Regions from separate parts of the Cobetia sp. 29-18-1 genome, predicted to be linked through region 1. Evidence: predicted binding sites of a transcription regulator. Region 1 holds the regulator's gene; each other region holds the start of a gene.
What was found. The regulator sigma-54, encoded in region 1, starts transcription at its own class of promoters, with help from an activator protein. The targets are predictions, from matches to a motif close to TGGCACNNNNNTTGCTNT.
Positions count from the first base shown of each region.

Region 2: the regulator sigma-54 is predicted to act here: its motif matches at 2,120-2,137, upstream of QD208_RS09390 (amino acid ABC transporter substrate-binding protein).
Region 3: the regulator sigma-54 is predicted to act here: its motif matches at 2,008-2,025, upstream of speB (agmatinase).

Region 1 is NZ_JARWKS010000016.1:53,084-58,208, reverse strand. Features, by position in the region: gene lptA (lipopolysaccharide transport periplasmic protein LptA) at 62-640, shown strand; gene lptB (LPS export ABC transporter ATP-binding protein) at 644-1,384, shown strand; gene QD208_RS12910 (RNA polymerase factor sigma-54) at 1,618-3,066, shown strand; gene raiA (ribosome-associated translation inhibitor RaiA) at 3,727-4,035, shown strand; gene QD208_RS12900 (PTS sugar transporter subunit IIA) at 4,045-4,515, shown strand; gene rapZ (RNase adapter RapZ) at 4,653-5,125, shown strand, end outside.
Region 2 is NZ_JARWKS010000009.1:155,724-160,848, forward strand. Features, by position in the region: gene hemE (uroporphyrinogen decarboxylase) at 1-145, shown strand, start outside; gene QD208_RS09380 (VanZ family protein) at 255-641, shown strand; gene speE (polyamine aminopropyltransferase) at 929-1,792, shown strand; gene QD208_RS09390 (amino acid ABC transporter substrate-binding protein) at 2,223-3,248, shown strand; gene QD208_RS09395 (amino acid ABC transporter permease) at 3,490-4,680, shown strand; gene QD208_RS09400 (amino acid ABC transporter permease) at 4,691-5,125, shown strand, end outside.
Region 3 is NZ_JARWKS010000003.1:246,698-251,822, reverse strand. Features, by position in the region: gene QD208_RS04105 (sigma 54-interacting transcriptional regulator) at 69-1,724, opposite strand; gene speB (agmatinase) at 2,154-3,104, shown strand; gene QD208_RS04095 (YjiH family protein) at 3,438-4,754, shown strand; gene QD208_RS04090 (5-guanidino-2-oxopentanoate decarboxylase) at 4,830-5,125, shown strand, end outside.

The DNA of each region.
Region 1 (5,125 bases):
TTCTCTGCCGCTCGATGGCATCATTGCTCGGGCGGCGACCCCGTCATGCCAAGGAGCCACCATGACTTCCACGACTCGCAAGCCCTTGACGGCCTGTCGCCAGACCCTCAACAGCGGTGTCATGGCGCTCTGCCTGGCACTGGGCATGTCCACCTTCGCCCCGGCCGCCATGGCGCTGGACAGCGATGCCAGCCAGCCGATCAACATCGCCGCAGACGCTCTGTCGCTCGATGACAAGGCCGGTACCGCCACCTACACCGGCCAGGTGGAAATGCGCCAGGGCAGCATGAAACTCGATGCCAGCCGCGTTGATATCAGCCGCGCCGGCAGCGGCGAGATCTCGCTGGTCAAGGCCACCGGCAAGCGTGCCTACCTGGAACAGCAGCCCGCGCCCGACGAGAAACTGGTCAAGGGCTGGGCCGACACCATCCGCTACCATGCACTGGAGCGCCGCGTGGAGCTGGTCGGCAACGCGCGTCTCGAGAAAGGCGATGACACCTTCGAAGGCGGCTACGTGGAGTACTTCCTCGACAAGCGCCAGGTGAACGCCAACAACAGCAAGACGGCACAGCAGACCGAAGGCGGTCGCGTGCACATGACTCTGACGCCGCGCGGCGCCAATGCCAGCAAGGAAAACTGAGTCATGACTGCTGCTACTCCGCGTACGCTGAGCGCTCGCCATCTGGCCAAGGCCTACAAGGGCCGCAAGGTGGTCAAGGACATCTCGCTGGAGATCCGCCAGGGCGACATCGTCGGCCTGCTGGGCCCCAACGGCGCCGGCAAGACGACCTCGTTCTACATGATCGTCGGGCTGGTGCGCGCCGATGCCGGCAACGTCTCCATCGATGACAAGGACCTCTCCGCTGCCGCCATGCATCAGCGTGCACGCGCCGGCATCGGCTATCTGCCGCAGGAGGCGTCGATCTTCCGCAAGCTGTCGGTGGCCGACAACATCATGGCGATTCTGGAGACCCGCAAGGACCTGGATCGCAATGGCCGCAAGGCACGCCTTGAAGAGTTGCTCGAGGAATTCAGCATCACGCACATCCGCGCCAGTGCCGGCATGAGCCTGTCCGGTGGTGAGCGTCGTCGGGTCGAGATCGCCCGTGCACTGGCCACCGAGCCGGACTTCGTGCTGCTTGATGAGCCCTTCGCCGGCGTCGATCCCATCTCGGTGGGCGAGATCAAGAGCATCGTGCGCCAACTGCGCGATCGTGGCATCGGCGTGCTGATCACCGACCACAACGTGCGCGAGACGCTCGATATCTGTGACACCGCCTATATCGTCGGCGATGGCCAGATCATCGCCCACGGTGATGCGGACTCCATCCTGGCCAACCAGCAGGTGCGCGACGTCTACCTGGGCCACGAGTTCACGCTCTAGGGTCAGGGGATGCGCTGAGTCCTCGCGAGGCGAAAGCTTCGAAAGCCGCTGCGTGATTTTATCGCGTAGCGGCTTTTTCATGTCTGACATCAGACGCATGCATGACGTCCATACCACCTTGGTGGAAACATGGCATGCAAGTTGCTTGAATATTCGCGGCAACCACTTGTCAGTGCCCCGAGTCACGGTATAGCGTAGTAAGCACGTTCCTTTGCCGTGAATTGACTGACTCCATGAAACCCACCCTGCAACTCCGCCTCGGCACCTCGCTGACCATGACGCCGCAGCTCCAGCAAGCGATCCAGCTGCTGCAGCTGTCGACGCTCGACCTGCGTCAGGAGATTCAGCAAGCCCTCGAGTCCAACCCCATGTTGGAGCTCGACGAGGACTACGAGTCGCTGGATGTCGTCGAGACACAGGATTCGAGCGAGATCTCCACTGCCGACTCCTCGAGCGAGATTCCCGAGGAATACCCCCTCGACAGTGACTGGTCGGACCTCTACCAGGACCACGCCGGTAGCCTGACCAGCTCCGGCAGTGGCAGCGGGAGCGAAGAAGGGCCGGACTTCGATCGCAATACCAGCGTCGAGAGCCTGCAGGACCACCTGCGCTGGCAGCTGGCGATGACCGACCTCGATGGCCGTGAACGCCAGATGGCGGAGAGCCTGATCGATGCCGTCGACGGCGCCGGCTATCTGAGCCTGTCTCTCGATGAGCTGGTCGATGGCCTGCGTGGCCAGGGCCTGCCCGGCCTCAAGGCCTCCGAGCTCGAGCAGGTATTGCTGCGTCTGCAGCAGTTCGACCCGACCGGCGTCTTCGCTCGTGATCTGCGCGAATGCCTGCTGCTGCAACTGGCGCTGCTGCCGGATGATCTGCCGCTGCTGGCGCAGGCGCGCCGCCTGGTACGTCAATTCCTCGAGGCACTGGGCAACGATGACCGCAAGCTGCTCAAGCGGCGCCTGAGCCTTGACGATGACGAGCTGGATCACGTCATTCGCCTGGTGCGCGCGCTCGACCCGCGTCCGGCATCCGCCTGGGGCGAGCCCGCCAGCGATTACGTGATCCCTGATCTGCTGGTGCGCCATACCCGCCACGGCTGGCAGGTCGAGCTCAACCCGGAAGCGCTGCCCAAGCTGCGCATCCAGCCGGAATACGCCGCGCTGATCAAGCGTGCCGACAAGTCCGCCGACAACACCTTCCTCAAGGACAACCTGCAGGAAGCGCGCTGGCTGATGAAGAGCCTGTCATCGCGCAATGACACCCTGCTCAAGGTCGGCCGCGAGATCATGGCGCGTCAGATCGACTTCCTCGAGCAAGGCGAGGAAGGCATGAAGCCGCTGATTCTGGCCAACATCGCCGAAGTGGTCGAGATGCACGAATCGACCATCTCGCGGGTCACGACCCAGAAGTACATCCACACCCCGCGCGGCGTCTTCGAGCTCAAGTTCTTCTTCTCGAGCCAGGTCGGTGGCAGCGGCAGTGGCGACGCCCACTCAAGCACCGCCATTCGTGCCCGCATCCGCAAGCTGATCGCGGAAGAGCCGGCCCGCAAGCCTCTCTCCGACTCGCGGCTAGTCGATCTGCTCGCCAGCGATGGCATCGAGGTCGCACGCCGCACCGTGGCCAAGTATCGCGAAGCGATGGGCATCCCCTCCTCCAGCGAGCGCAAGCGTCTGGCCTGACGCGTCATCTGCGGCTGCCATGCCCTGCTTTCACCTCCACAATGGCAGCCGCCGCCAACCTCAAGCCCTGGATTTTCCGCTCATCAGCCTCTGACTTCGCGGACAGCGGTGCGCCTGTCGCGCGCTCTGTCATCCCGTCAACCGCTCGTCAATTACCCGTCATGGCCCATGACGGCGCGCAGGATGACGGCAAAAAACCGCCATTCCGCCAGCGTCATTCACCGTCAATCGCATGTTTTTAAAGTCACTTTTGCGCGTATTGCACCTGGATGACACCCGGACAACCTCCCAAAACGCCGCTTGCTCCACGCAATCGAAGCGCCTGAAAGGCGACGTACATGCAGGGATTGGCGACGAAAACCCGCCTTCTTGCGCGTCTTTCACGCACCACCCACCAGACGTGCCCTTGAAGTCCACTCCGTTACCCCTCACTGAGTTGAAGACAAGCACTGAGCCACGATGCAGCGCAGCGTTGATCTTTGCGCAAAGCTTGGGCATTGTCGGTACAGACGCTCACGACATCTGACGCCACTGGCAAGGGTGCGAAAACATCGCCAGACGGTGGCCGTCAAGCCTGTTGCAGAGCGTCCGATCAGGGTTTGCTCGTAGTCAAAAAGGGTTACAATTGAATGGCAACCCGCTGGATAAAGGAGCGTGTCCATGCAAGTGAATATCACCGGGCATCATGTGGAACTTACCGATCCTCTCCGCGATTACGTCAACGAGAAGCTCGCTCGCCTCGAACGGCATTACGACAACATCACCAATGTTCAGGTGACACTGTCGATCGAGAAGGAGCGCCAGCAGGCTGCCTGCACCTTGCACGCGGCAGGCGCTGACCTCCACGCCCTGGCAGAAGACCCCAACATGTACGCTGCCATCGACGCGCTCGCCGACAAGCTGGATCGCCAGCTGGTCAAACACAAGGAAAAGTCCCAGGCTCGCTCTCAGGGCACCGGGACCCGTTGACCTTCAGCCATGACACTTGATCAGATCCTTCCCCCCGAGCGCACGCTGTACGGTGTCCCCGGGGGGAGCAAGAAGCGGGTGCTTGAATTCTTCAGCACCTTCATCGCACAGAACATTCCCAGCCTGGATAGCCAGGAAGTCTTCTCGCGCCTGATCGGGCGCGAGAGACTGGGGTCGACCGGCATTGGCCACGGTGTGGCCGTGCCCCATGCACGCAGCCCGCATTGCAAGACGCCAATCGCTGCGTTTCTGAAGCTCGGTGAACCCATCGACTTCGATGCCATCGACGGAGAACCCATCGATCTGCTGTTCGTGCTGCTGGTGCCTGAGGAAGCGGATGAGACCCATCTGACGCTGCTCGGGCAGGTCGCGGAATTGCTCAATTCCCCGGCCAATCGCTCGGCCCTGCGCCAGGCAGACAGCCAGCGTGCACTCTTTGAGGCATTGACCCAAGCCATCGCCGAATTACCGGCGCGCTGAATGACAGGCCCGGACATCGTCCGGGCTTTCGTCTTGCTGGCCTCCCATCGGCTGACGTACAGCGCACTGATAGCGGGCAGCCTTCTGCCCCACCCCTGCATTCTTTCGACGTTGACCTCGCCCTTGGAGAGCACTTCATGAAGATCGTGATCATCAGCGGCCGCTCCGGCTCCGGGAAATCCATCGCTCTCCAGGCGCTGGAAGACATTGGCTACTACGCCATCGACAATCTGCCCGGCATGCTGCTGGCGCCACTGGTCGATCAGCTCGAAAAGGACAGCCCGGCGCGCCGGCGCATCGCGGTCTCCATCGATGCCCGCAACCTGCCGGAAGCCTTGACCCGCTTCCCCGAATTGCTCGACAACGTCCGCCAGAGCGGCATGGACGTGCAGGTCGTCTACCTGACCACCGATTCGCGAGTGCTGCTGGAACGCTACTCGGCGACCCGTCGTCGTCACCCTCTGACGCGCGACAACGACCACACCCTGGCCGAGGCCATCGAGATCGAGCAGAAGACGCTCGCTCCCATTCGCCAGAAGGCCGATCTGGTCATCGACTCGACCAACCTGAGCGTGCACGACCTGCGCTCGCGCATCACCGAGCAGGTCGC
Region 2 (5,125 bases), on a different contig from region 1:
GGGCCACATCTTCAACCTGGGGCACGGCATCAGCCAGTTCACCGACCCGGGCAACGTCAATGCCCTGATGGACGCGCTGCACGAGCTGAGCCCGGCCTACCATCAGGATGACGCCGCCAATGCGACACCGGTCGCCCGCGGCTGATGGGAGAGCCCATCATGGTCTTCTCTGCTGTCACCCCTGTTGCTGCCTATAGAAGGTGGCAAGCAGCAGGGCAGCAAGCAGAAGGGCGCCGGCCAGCGGGGGTGTCAGCATGACGCCGGTCGAGCAGCGTCTCATCCCGCGCCGCGGTTGGGCATTCGTGGCTCTGCTGTGCCTGTTGCTGATCCTGTTCGGCACGCTCTCCCCGGGCGTGCCGCATCCGGAGCAGACCTTCCCCTGGGACAAGCTGCAGCATTTCTCCGCCTTCGCGTTGCTGGCGCTGACCACACGGCTGGCGGGCTTGACCAGCTTGATCATCCTGCCGCTCCTGCTGTTGCTGGGCGTCGCCATCGAATGTCTGCAGCTGGCGATTCCCTATCGCGGCGCTGAGGTGCTGGATGCGCTGGCGGACCTCGCCGGCATCCTCATCGGGCTGGGAGTGTTTCAGTGCGTCAGGCTGATTCTCCATCTGGTCCGCCTCGGGCCGGCCTCTCGTTGAGCCTCTCCCCCGGGCCGCGTGTCATCGATACGCGGCCTGTCTGAAATTGTCATGCATCAACACTTTCCACTCCGGCCGTCTTTGGCTATGGTGCAGCGCCTGCGCCATGTTGGCGCTTGCCCGGCATGTCGCGTATCACGACATCACGCCGCGTGGTCGTCATGCGGGCCGTGAACTGCCGGCCTGATGCTGGCGCAGTGCTGATTGGCGCAATTTCCGATGGCCATCGTGCCGTCTCTATCCATACCTTGATATCCCGTCTGTGATATCCAATGCGAGGGTCCCCCATGACCGAACGTCTCGATGGCTCCTGGTTTACCGAAATCTTCGATCGCCACGGCAGCGCCTTCTCGCTCAAGGTCAGCCACAAGCTGCATGACGAGCAGACCCCTTATCAGCACCTCGAAGTCTATGCCACCGAGACCTACGGCAACCTGATGGTGCTGGACGGCTGCGTGATGCTGACTGACCGTGACAACTTCCTCTATCACGAGATGATGTCGCATCCGGCGCTGTTCGCTCATGCAGACCCCAAGCGTGTCGTCATCATCGGCGGTGGCGATTGCGGCACTCTGCGTGAGGTGCTCAAGCACCCGGGCGTGGAGAAGGTCACCCAGATCGATATCGATCCGGCGGTCACGCGTGCCTCCGAGCAATTCTTCCCGGCGCTGGTCGAGTCCAATGACGACCCGCGCGCCGAGCTGCTGTTCGAGGATGGCGTCAAGTGGGTCGACAACTGCCCGGACGAGAGCATCGATGTGCTGATCGTCGATTCCACCGACCCGGTCGGCCCGGCGGAAGGTCTGTTCAAGACCGACTTCCTCAAGCGCTGCCATCGTATCCTCAAGCAGGGCGGCCTGATGGTGCAGCAGAGCGAGTCCCCGCTCTATCACACCGATTCCATCATCAAGGACCTGCGCAACGACATGGGCGAAGCGGGCTTTGATAGCGTCGCGACCTTGCCGTTCCCGCAGCCGGTGTATCCGTCCGGCTGGTGGAGCTGCACCCTGGCGGGCAAGAGCTGTGACGTGAAGTCATTCCGCGAGGAAGATGCCGCTGCCGCCACCTTCGCGCGTGACTTCTATACCGTCGAAGGCCATCGCGCCGCCCTGGTGCTGCCGCCCTTCATGCAGCGCCTGCTGGAGAAGTGATCCGCATGCACCTTGCGGTGGCAAGGGAGTCCCATCAGGCACGAAAACGTGCCTGATGGGATGAACAAGCGTTGAGTCAGGCAGACCGAGACATTGGTCGCAATCTGCCACTCGCGCCACATCGCTGCACCGCCAACGGCCGTTTCGCAATGAAACGGCCGTTTTTATTTTGCACCGATATGAGGCGAACTGGTCTCGCCATGAGCCTAACTGCGCGGCAATCGCGCGGAATGATCCGCCGCCCCACTCCGAGGCTTTGGCCTATATCACTGGGTTTTAGCGCTTTTTTCAGCGTTGAACGCAGCGGATCACGCGATAGGCGGAAATTGGAACGCGGCTTGCTATTGTCGGTAGGTGCCATGCAATGCATTGCACCACTTCTGACTCGAGGCTGATCGAGCGGACTCCAGACTTTCGCGAGGGAATCACGATGCATAACAACAAGAAGCCACTGCTGATCGCTAGCGCCGCTGTCCTGGCCGCCTCCATGGCGACAGGCGCCAGTGCCGCGACCCTGGATAGCGTCAAGGAAAAGGGCTTTGTCCAGTGTGGCGTCAGCACCGGCTTGCCGGGCTTCTCGGCACCGGATGACGCCGGTAACTGGCAGGGCCTCGATGTCGATGTCTGCCGCGGCGTCGCCGCCGCCGTGCTGGGCGATGCCAGCAAGGTGCGCTATGTACCGCTGACGGCCAAGGAGCGTTTCACCGCGCTGCAGTCCGGCGAGATTGATGTCCTGTCCCGCAACACCACCTGGACGGCGACCCGTGACACATCACTGGGCCTCAACTTCGCTGGCGTGAACTATTACGACGGCCAGGGCTTCATGGTCAGCAAGGACCTGGGCGTCTCCAGTGCCAAGGAGCTGGACGGGGCAGCCGTCTGCATCCAGTCCGGCACCACCACCGAGCTCAACCTGGCGGACTACTTCCGCCTGAACGACATGTCCTTCGAGCCGGTCGTCTTCGATACCTCCGACCAGACCGTCAAGGGTTTCGAAGCCGGTCGTTGTGACGTCCTGACCTCCGACCAATCCCAGCTCTACGCGCTGCGTATCAAGCTCTCCGATCCGGCGTCCGCGATGGTGCTGCCGGAAGTCATCTCCAAGGAACCGCTGGGCCCCGTCGTCCGTCAGGGCGATGACCAGTGGTTCAACATCGTCAAATGGACCCTGTTCGCGCAGATCAACGCCGAAGAGATGGGGCTGAGCTCCGACAACATCGAAGAGAAGAAGTCGGACACCAACCCGAACGTCGCGCGCCTGGTCGGTGCCGATGGCAACTACGGGGAAGCCATGGGGCTGCCGGCTGACTGGGCCTACCAGGTCATCAAGCAGGTCGGTAACTACGGCCAGATGTTCGAGCGCAACGTCGGTACCGGCTCCGCACTGGGTATCGAGCGCGGCTTGAACGCACTGTGGACCGATGGCGGCGTCCAGTACGCCCCGCCGGTTCGCTGATGCGCGGGCTCGCCCTGTACTGCGGGTGGGCCTTGCCCCTCATGACAGGCTGAGCAAGGACGCTGGCCAGAGGAAGTGAGCGTCTTGCTCCACTTCCTCTGGCCAGCGTCATGTGGGCCCCGGTTAATGAGCCCCAGCCTGTACCTCGTGACCCATTCATCGAGTGCCGAGAGATAACTGATCTGCCGTTCGATAGGACGGCAGGCGGAAGTCGCATAGCTTTCCGGCGGAGATTGCCTGTATGACACAACCTGCTTCTCGCCCGCCGGCCACGGTCAAGCCGCCATTCTGGCGTGACCCGGCCAAGCGGGCACTGATCTTCCAGCTATTGATGCTGGCAGGCGTGTTCGGTGTGTTGGCGATCATCGTCAGCAATACCCTGACCAACCTCGAAAGCCGTGGCATCACCACCGGCTTTGCCTTTCTGGACAACACCGCAGGCTTTGGCATCCTGCAGAGCCTGATCGACTATTCCGAGCAATCCACCTATGGCGATACCTTCATCGTCGGCCTGCTCAATACCTTGTTGATATCCGCGCTGGGTGTCATCGCCGCGACCGTGATCGGCTTCGTCATGGGGGTCGCGCGTCTGTCCCCCAACTGGCTGATCTCGCGGCTGGCGGCGGTCTATATCGAAGTCTTCCGCAACATCCCGTTGCTGCTGCAGATCTTCTTCTGGTATTTCGCCGTCCTGAGAACCCTGCCAAGTCCGCGTGGCTCGCTGTCGCTGGGCGAGGCGTTCTTCCTCAACGTGCGCGGTCTGTTCGTGCCGGCTCCCATCACCTCCAGCGGTTTCTCGGTGGTGATTGCGGTGTTCGTGCTGGCCGTCGTCGCCAGCGGCATCTTCAGCTACTGGAACCGACAGCGTCAGGCGCGTACCGGACAGCGCCTGCCGGCGGGCTGGATCTCGCTCGGCCTGATCATCGTGGCGCCATTGCTGGCTTACTTCGCGATGGGCATGCCGCTGAGCTGGGAGCTGCCGGAACTCAAGGGCTTCAACTTCCATGGCGGTATCACGGTCGTCCCCGAGTTCCTCGCCCTGTGGGTCGCGCTGTCGGTCTATACCGCAGCCTTCATCGCCGAGATCGTGCGTTCCGGCATCGAAGCGGTACCGCACGGCCAGACCGAAGCGTCACGGGCGCTGTCGCTGTCCGGTGGCATGACACTGCGTCTGGTGGTGGTGCCGCAGGCGCTGCGCGTCATCATCCCGCCGCTGACTAGCCAGTACCTGAACCTGATCAAGAACTCGTCGCTGGCCACGGCCATCGGCTACCCCGATCTGGTCTCGGTCTTCGCGGGTACCACGCTCAACCAGACCGGTCAGGCCATCGAGGTGATCGCCATGACGATGCTGGTCTATCTGACCATCAGTCTGCTGGTCTCCATGTTCATGAACTGGTTCAACGCCCGCATGGCGTTGGTCGAGCGCTGAGGGTCTGCCCATGTCGATTGAAAAGACCCTGTCACGGGTCACCGAGAAGATGATCGATTCCCGTCCGGCGCCGAGCGACAGCATCGGCGCGGTGGCCTGGTTGCGCAGCAATCTGTTCGCCGGACCGATCAATACGTTGTTCACGCTGTTCGCGCTGTATCTGGTCTATCTGCTGGTGGTGCCCAGCCTGCAGTGGGCGCTGATCGATGCCAGCTGGAGCGGCACCTCACGAGAGGACTGCACGGGGGAGGGCGCCTGCTGGGTCTTCATCAGTGCGCGTCTCGATCAGTTCATCTACGGCTTCTACCCGAGCGAGGAAACCTGGCGGGTCGATATCGTCTTCGCCGTCTTTGCGGCCCTGATCGCCTGGCTGGCGATTCCGAAGCTGCCGGCCAAGGGCTGGGTCGCCATCGTCAGCCTGGCGGTGTTCCCCTTCATCGCCTAC
Region 3 (5,125 bases), on a different contig from region 1:
CAATCATACACTATAGATAAAATCGTAACTTCTATATTTTATTGAACTAACATACATGGAAATACTCATTATTCAATTAGTCCTTTTAACTTCCTCACCACAGAAGGCTGACTAATCCCTGCTCTCTTCGCTATCGCATAAGTACTGGGTAATTCGGCAGCCATCTCGCGTAGCCATTGTGCTTCGATGCGTGCCAGGCCTACCTTGAGAGTTTCGTTGGGGCCGAGTTTGGGAATTGGCATGGCTACCGCCCCCTCAGCGGCAGCCGCTGAGAGGGAATTGTCACTATGTAAGATATCGGCAGTGGTAAAACTTCCAGTAACGCCTAATCCATTAGATTTGTCATTACTGAAGCCAAATGAATTGTCTAGTCCATTAGCGTTATTCGTGGAACAAGTGTTGAGCAGTATTTTCACTGAGTCGCTGTCGATGACATCACTGGGGGCGCTGAGCCAGGCACGTTCCAGCCAGTTTTCCAGTTCGCGGATATTGCCGAGCCAGTCCTGGCGCATGAGGATGGGCCATAACGAGGCGTCGAGGAGTTTGCGGCGACCGTGTCGTTGATTGAGGCGCGAGAGGTGTTGCTCGATCAGGGCGGGAATGTCTTCGCGGCGTTCGCGCAGCGGCGGCAGGCTGACGGGGAGCACATTGATGCGGTAGTAGAGGTCGAGGCGGAACTGGCCCTGCTCCACGCGGGCGGCGAGGTCTTGATTGGTGGCGACGACCAGCCGGAAGTCGGCGCGGCGGGTGGTGGTGTCGCCCAGGCGGGTGATCATCCCGTCCTGAATCACCTTGAGCAGCTTGGTCTGGGTGGCCAGCGGAAGCTCACCGATTTCATCGAGGAACAGGGTGCCGCCTTCGGCTTGCTCCATCAGGCCTGCCTTGCCACGGTTGCCCGCGCCGGTGAAGGCACCAGCCTGATAGCCGAACATCTCGGACTCGAACAGGCTCTCGGGAATGGCGCCGCAGTTCACCTCGATGAAGGGGCCGTCGGCGCGTTGGCTCCAGCGATGCAGTTGATGGGCGAAGGCCGTCTTGCCGACCCCGGATTCGCCCAGCATCAAAACCGTGGCGTTGGTGGGCGCAACCCGCTTGAGCAGTAGCGCTATCTCGCGCATCACGGGGCTTCTGACCTGCAGCTCGCCCAGCTCCAGCGCGGCGTCTTCGCACTCGGCCTGCTCTCGCGCTGATTGTTCACGTTGCCGCTGTTCAGCCTGGCTCTGTGCATATTGCTCAGTGTCGTGGACTGATTGCCCTGCCCCCGCCGTTTTCCAATCGCTTTCTGCCTGACTGACGCCACCCAGCTCGCCGCCGCGCGAGTTGCGGCGCAGGTGATCACTGAAGCGCTGCTGAAGCACCGCGTATTCCTGCTGCAACAGCTGGATATCGGTGAGATCCATCGAGCGGCTGACCACGCACTCGAGCTTGCCCGCGACGAACACCGGATGCGCCTGCGCCACCACCCGACGCCCGGTGGCGGTGAGCTGCATCATCTGCAGCGTGCGCCCCGTGCGCAGCACCTCCAGGCTGATGGAGGGCTTGAGCACGCCGCTGGCTTCCAGCTCATGCACGTTGGCAGCACACAACTCCTCGCGGGTCATGCCATAGACCGCCGCGGCGCCGGGGCTGACATCTGTCACCTGGCCATCCGCATTGACCACGAAGTAGTGATCGTGAGCGGTGTCGATGATGGTCTTGAGAATCTGACGGTCGAGCTCTGACATGGCGGGCACCTCATGGTCGAGCCTGTGAATCGGGGCGGGGCTTTATAGCAGGTCTTTCTAGCAGTTCTTTCCAGCGCTTCTTTCTATCGCTTCTTTCTATCAGTTCTTTCCAGCAGGTCTTTCTCGCACTGCGCTTGAAGACACTCTCGATGATGCCCGAATGTGATCCACAAATGAATCAGTGATCCATTTTTGAATCATTATCAGTGCACGAGTGATCCATAAATGAATCACTCGGCGATCACCCTCAAATAAACTCCAATAAAATCAATAGACTAAAAATTGGCATGGTTACTGCAACGCTGGGATATGCGCCAAGGAAGATCGCCGGCTTTCATGACACCGTCCGGCCGAGCGATCAGGCGAACAATCACAATACCCCGCTCGCCGTCAGCGTATCGCGAGCGACTCAAGACCCTGGAGAGACAGATGAGCGAGTTCAATCAGCCGCTGGGCGGCAACGACATGCCACGTTTCGGCGGCCCGGCCACCATGATGCGTCTACCCGCTCAGGAAACCGCCGAAGGCTTGAATGCCGCCTTCATCGGCATTCCGCTGGACATCGGTACCTCCAACCGTCCGGGCGCGCGTCTCGGCCCACGCCAGATTCGTGATGAATCGCGCATGCTGCGCCCCTACAACATGGCCACCCGCGCCGCGCCCTTCGATAGCCTGCAGGTGGCGGACATCGGCGATGTGCCGATCAACACCTTCCACCTGCCCAAGAGCATGGACATCATCGAGAAATTCTACGATGAAGTGCTCAGCCACGATTGTGTGCCGCTCACCCTCGGTGGCGACCACACCGTCACTCTGCCGGTGCTGCGTGCCATCGCCAAGAAGCACGGCCCGGTCGGCCTGATCCACATCGATGCCCACGCCGACGTCAACGACCACATGTTCGGCGAGCCCATCGCCCATGGCACGCCGATTCGTCGTGCCCAGGAAGAAGGCCTGCTCGACAGCAATCGCGTGGTGCAGATCGGTCTGCGCGGCACCGGCTACTCCGCCGATGATTTCGACTGGTGCCGCCAGCAGGGCTTCCGCGTCGAGACCGCCGAGATGTGCTGGTTCAAGTCACTCGCCCCGCTGATGGCCGAAGTGCGCGACATGATGGGCGACCGCCCGGTGTACATCACCTTCGACATCGATGGCCTGGACCCCTCCGTCGCCCCCGGCACTGGCACCGTGGAAGCCGGCGGCCTGACCATGCCGCAGGGCATGGAAATCGTGCGCGGCGCGCGTGGCCTCAACATCGTCGGCGGTGACCTGATGGAAGTCTCCCCGCCCTACGACACCAGCGGCAACACCGCGCTGATGGGCGCGACCCTGCTCTACGAGATGCTGTGCGTGCTGCCGGGTGTGCAACAGCGCGACTGAGCCATCAGTACGACTAGCCAATGCTCGCCAATGATCCACGAATGACCCGCTGTCCTGCTGCACCCGCGCCGGGGGCCCGTCCTGTCCTCGGCGCACACAGAATCACCCAGCACAATACGGCATGATGCATCACACAATGCTCGGCTAGAGCCTGACCATTACAACAAGATCTAGGTGACCCGAATGACAACCAGCATCGACCCGACGGCGGATCACACGCCGCCCCGTTCCAGCTCAAGCGCTGATTCACGTTCCGACAAGATACAAAACGGCGAGAAGGCTCAGAAAGACCTCATTGCCACCCGTCCCGTACCGCTCACGGCCAGGGGACTGATGAAATTCCTGCTGCCGTCATTGCTCGGCGTCAGCTTCTTCCTAGTGCCCTTCAGCACAGGTGACACCATCAATATCGGCATGGGCCTGATGGCCGATTGGCTCAAGGCGACGCTGGGCGGTGCACTACCCGCCATCGCCGTCGCGGTGCTGTGCCTCTCCGTACTGCTGACCGGCTTCGTCAAGCTCGCCAAGCCGAACTGGGCCAGACAAGGCGCAGCACACGAGCTGTTCGATGTCTCCCCGGTATGGTTCGGCATGCGTGCCCTCGGTGCCATCTTCGCACTGATGACCTACTTCCAGTGGGGGCCGACCCAGGTAACAGCGGCCTTCACCGGCGGCGTGATGCTCAATGATCTCGCACCGGTACTGCTGACCTTCTTCTTCTTCGCGGCGATTCTGCTGCCGCTGCTGGTCGACTTCGGCTTCATGGAGTTCATCGGCAGCCTGGTGCGTCGTCCGTTCCGTGCGATCTTCAATCTGCCGGGCCGCAGCGCCATCGATGCCACTGCCTCGTGGATGGGGTCTGGCACCGTCGGTGTGCTGATCACCACCCAGCAGTACGAGCAGGGCTACTACAGCAAGCGTGAAGCGGCGGTGATCGCCACCAACTTCTCGGTCGTCTCGATTGCCTTCGCGTTGCTGGTGACCAGCTTCATGAACATCAACCACCTGTTCGTGCCCTTCTACCTGACCGTCGTCATCGCAGGCCTGATCGCCGCCGTCATCGTGCCGCGCCTGCCGCCGCTGTCGCGCAAGCGTGATGACTACCACGAGCCGGTCGGTTGCCAGATCAGTGAAGAGAATCAGAGCGATTGTGGTGTGCTGCGCTACTCACTCGGCATGGCCGTCGCGCGCGCCGAGCATGCACCGGGCCCGCTCAAACTGGCCAAATCTGCCGGCTTCAACGTGGCGGACATCTTCCTCGGCCTGCTGCCGGTCGTGATCGCCATCGGCACCGTGGCACTGATGCTGGCCGAGTTCACGCCCGTGTTCACCTGGCTCTCCTACCCGATGATCCCGCTGCTGGAACTGCTGCAGATTCCTCACGCGGCAGAAGCGGCACCGGCAACGCTGGTCGGCTTTGCCGACATGTTCCTGCCGGCGGTGCTGGCCAAGGACATCGACAGCGAACTGACCCGCTTCGTGATCGCCTGCCTGTCGCTGACCCAGTTGATCTACATGTCCGAGATCGGCGCCCTGCTGCTCAAGTCGAAGATTCCGCTCAAGATCTGGGAGCTGGTGGCCATCTTCGTGCTGCGCACGCTGATCACCCTGCCGATCATTGCCGGTATCGCGCATCTGTTCGTGTTCTGAGCCAAGCGGGCACTTAACTTGTTTCTCATCTCATACGGGAGCACCACGGTGCTCCCGTCATTGGAATAACCTGCCATGACATGTGCTGAACTCCTGATCCGACTGCTGCGTGACACCTATGGCGTCGATACCGTCTTCGGTATTCCCGGCGTGCATACCGTCGAGCTTTACCGTGGCCTGGAGCCGGATACTGATCCCGCCGCGCGTACCATTCGCCACGTCACCCCGCGCCATGAACAAGGTGCCGGCTTCATGGCCGATGGCTACGCCCGCAGCACCGGCAAGCCCGGTGTGTGCTTCATCATCACCGGCCCGGGCATGACCAACATCACCACCGCGATGGGTCAGGCACTGGCCGACTCCATCCCGAT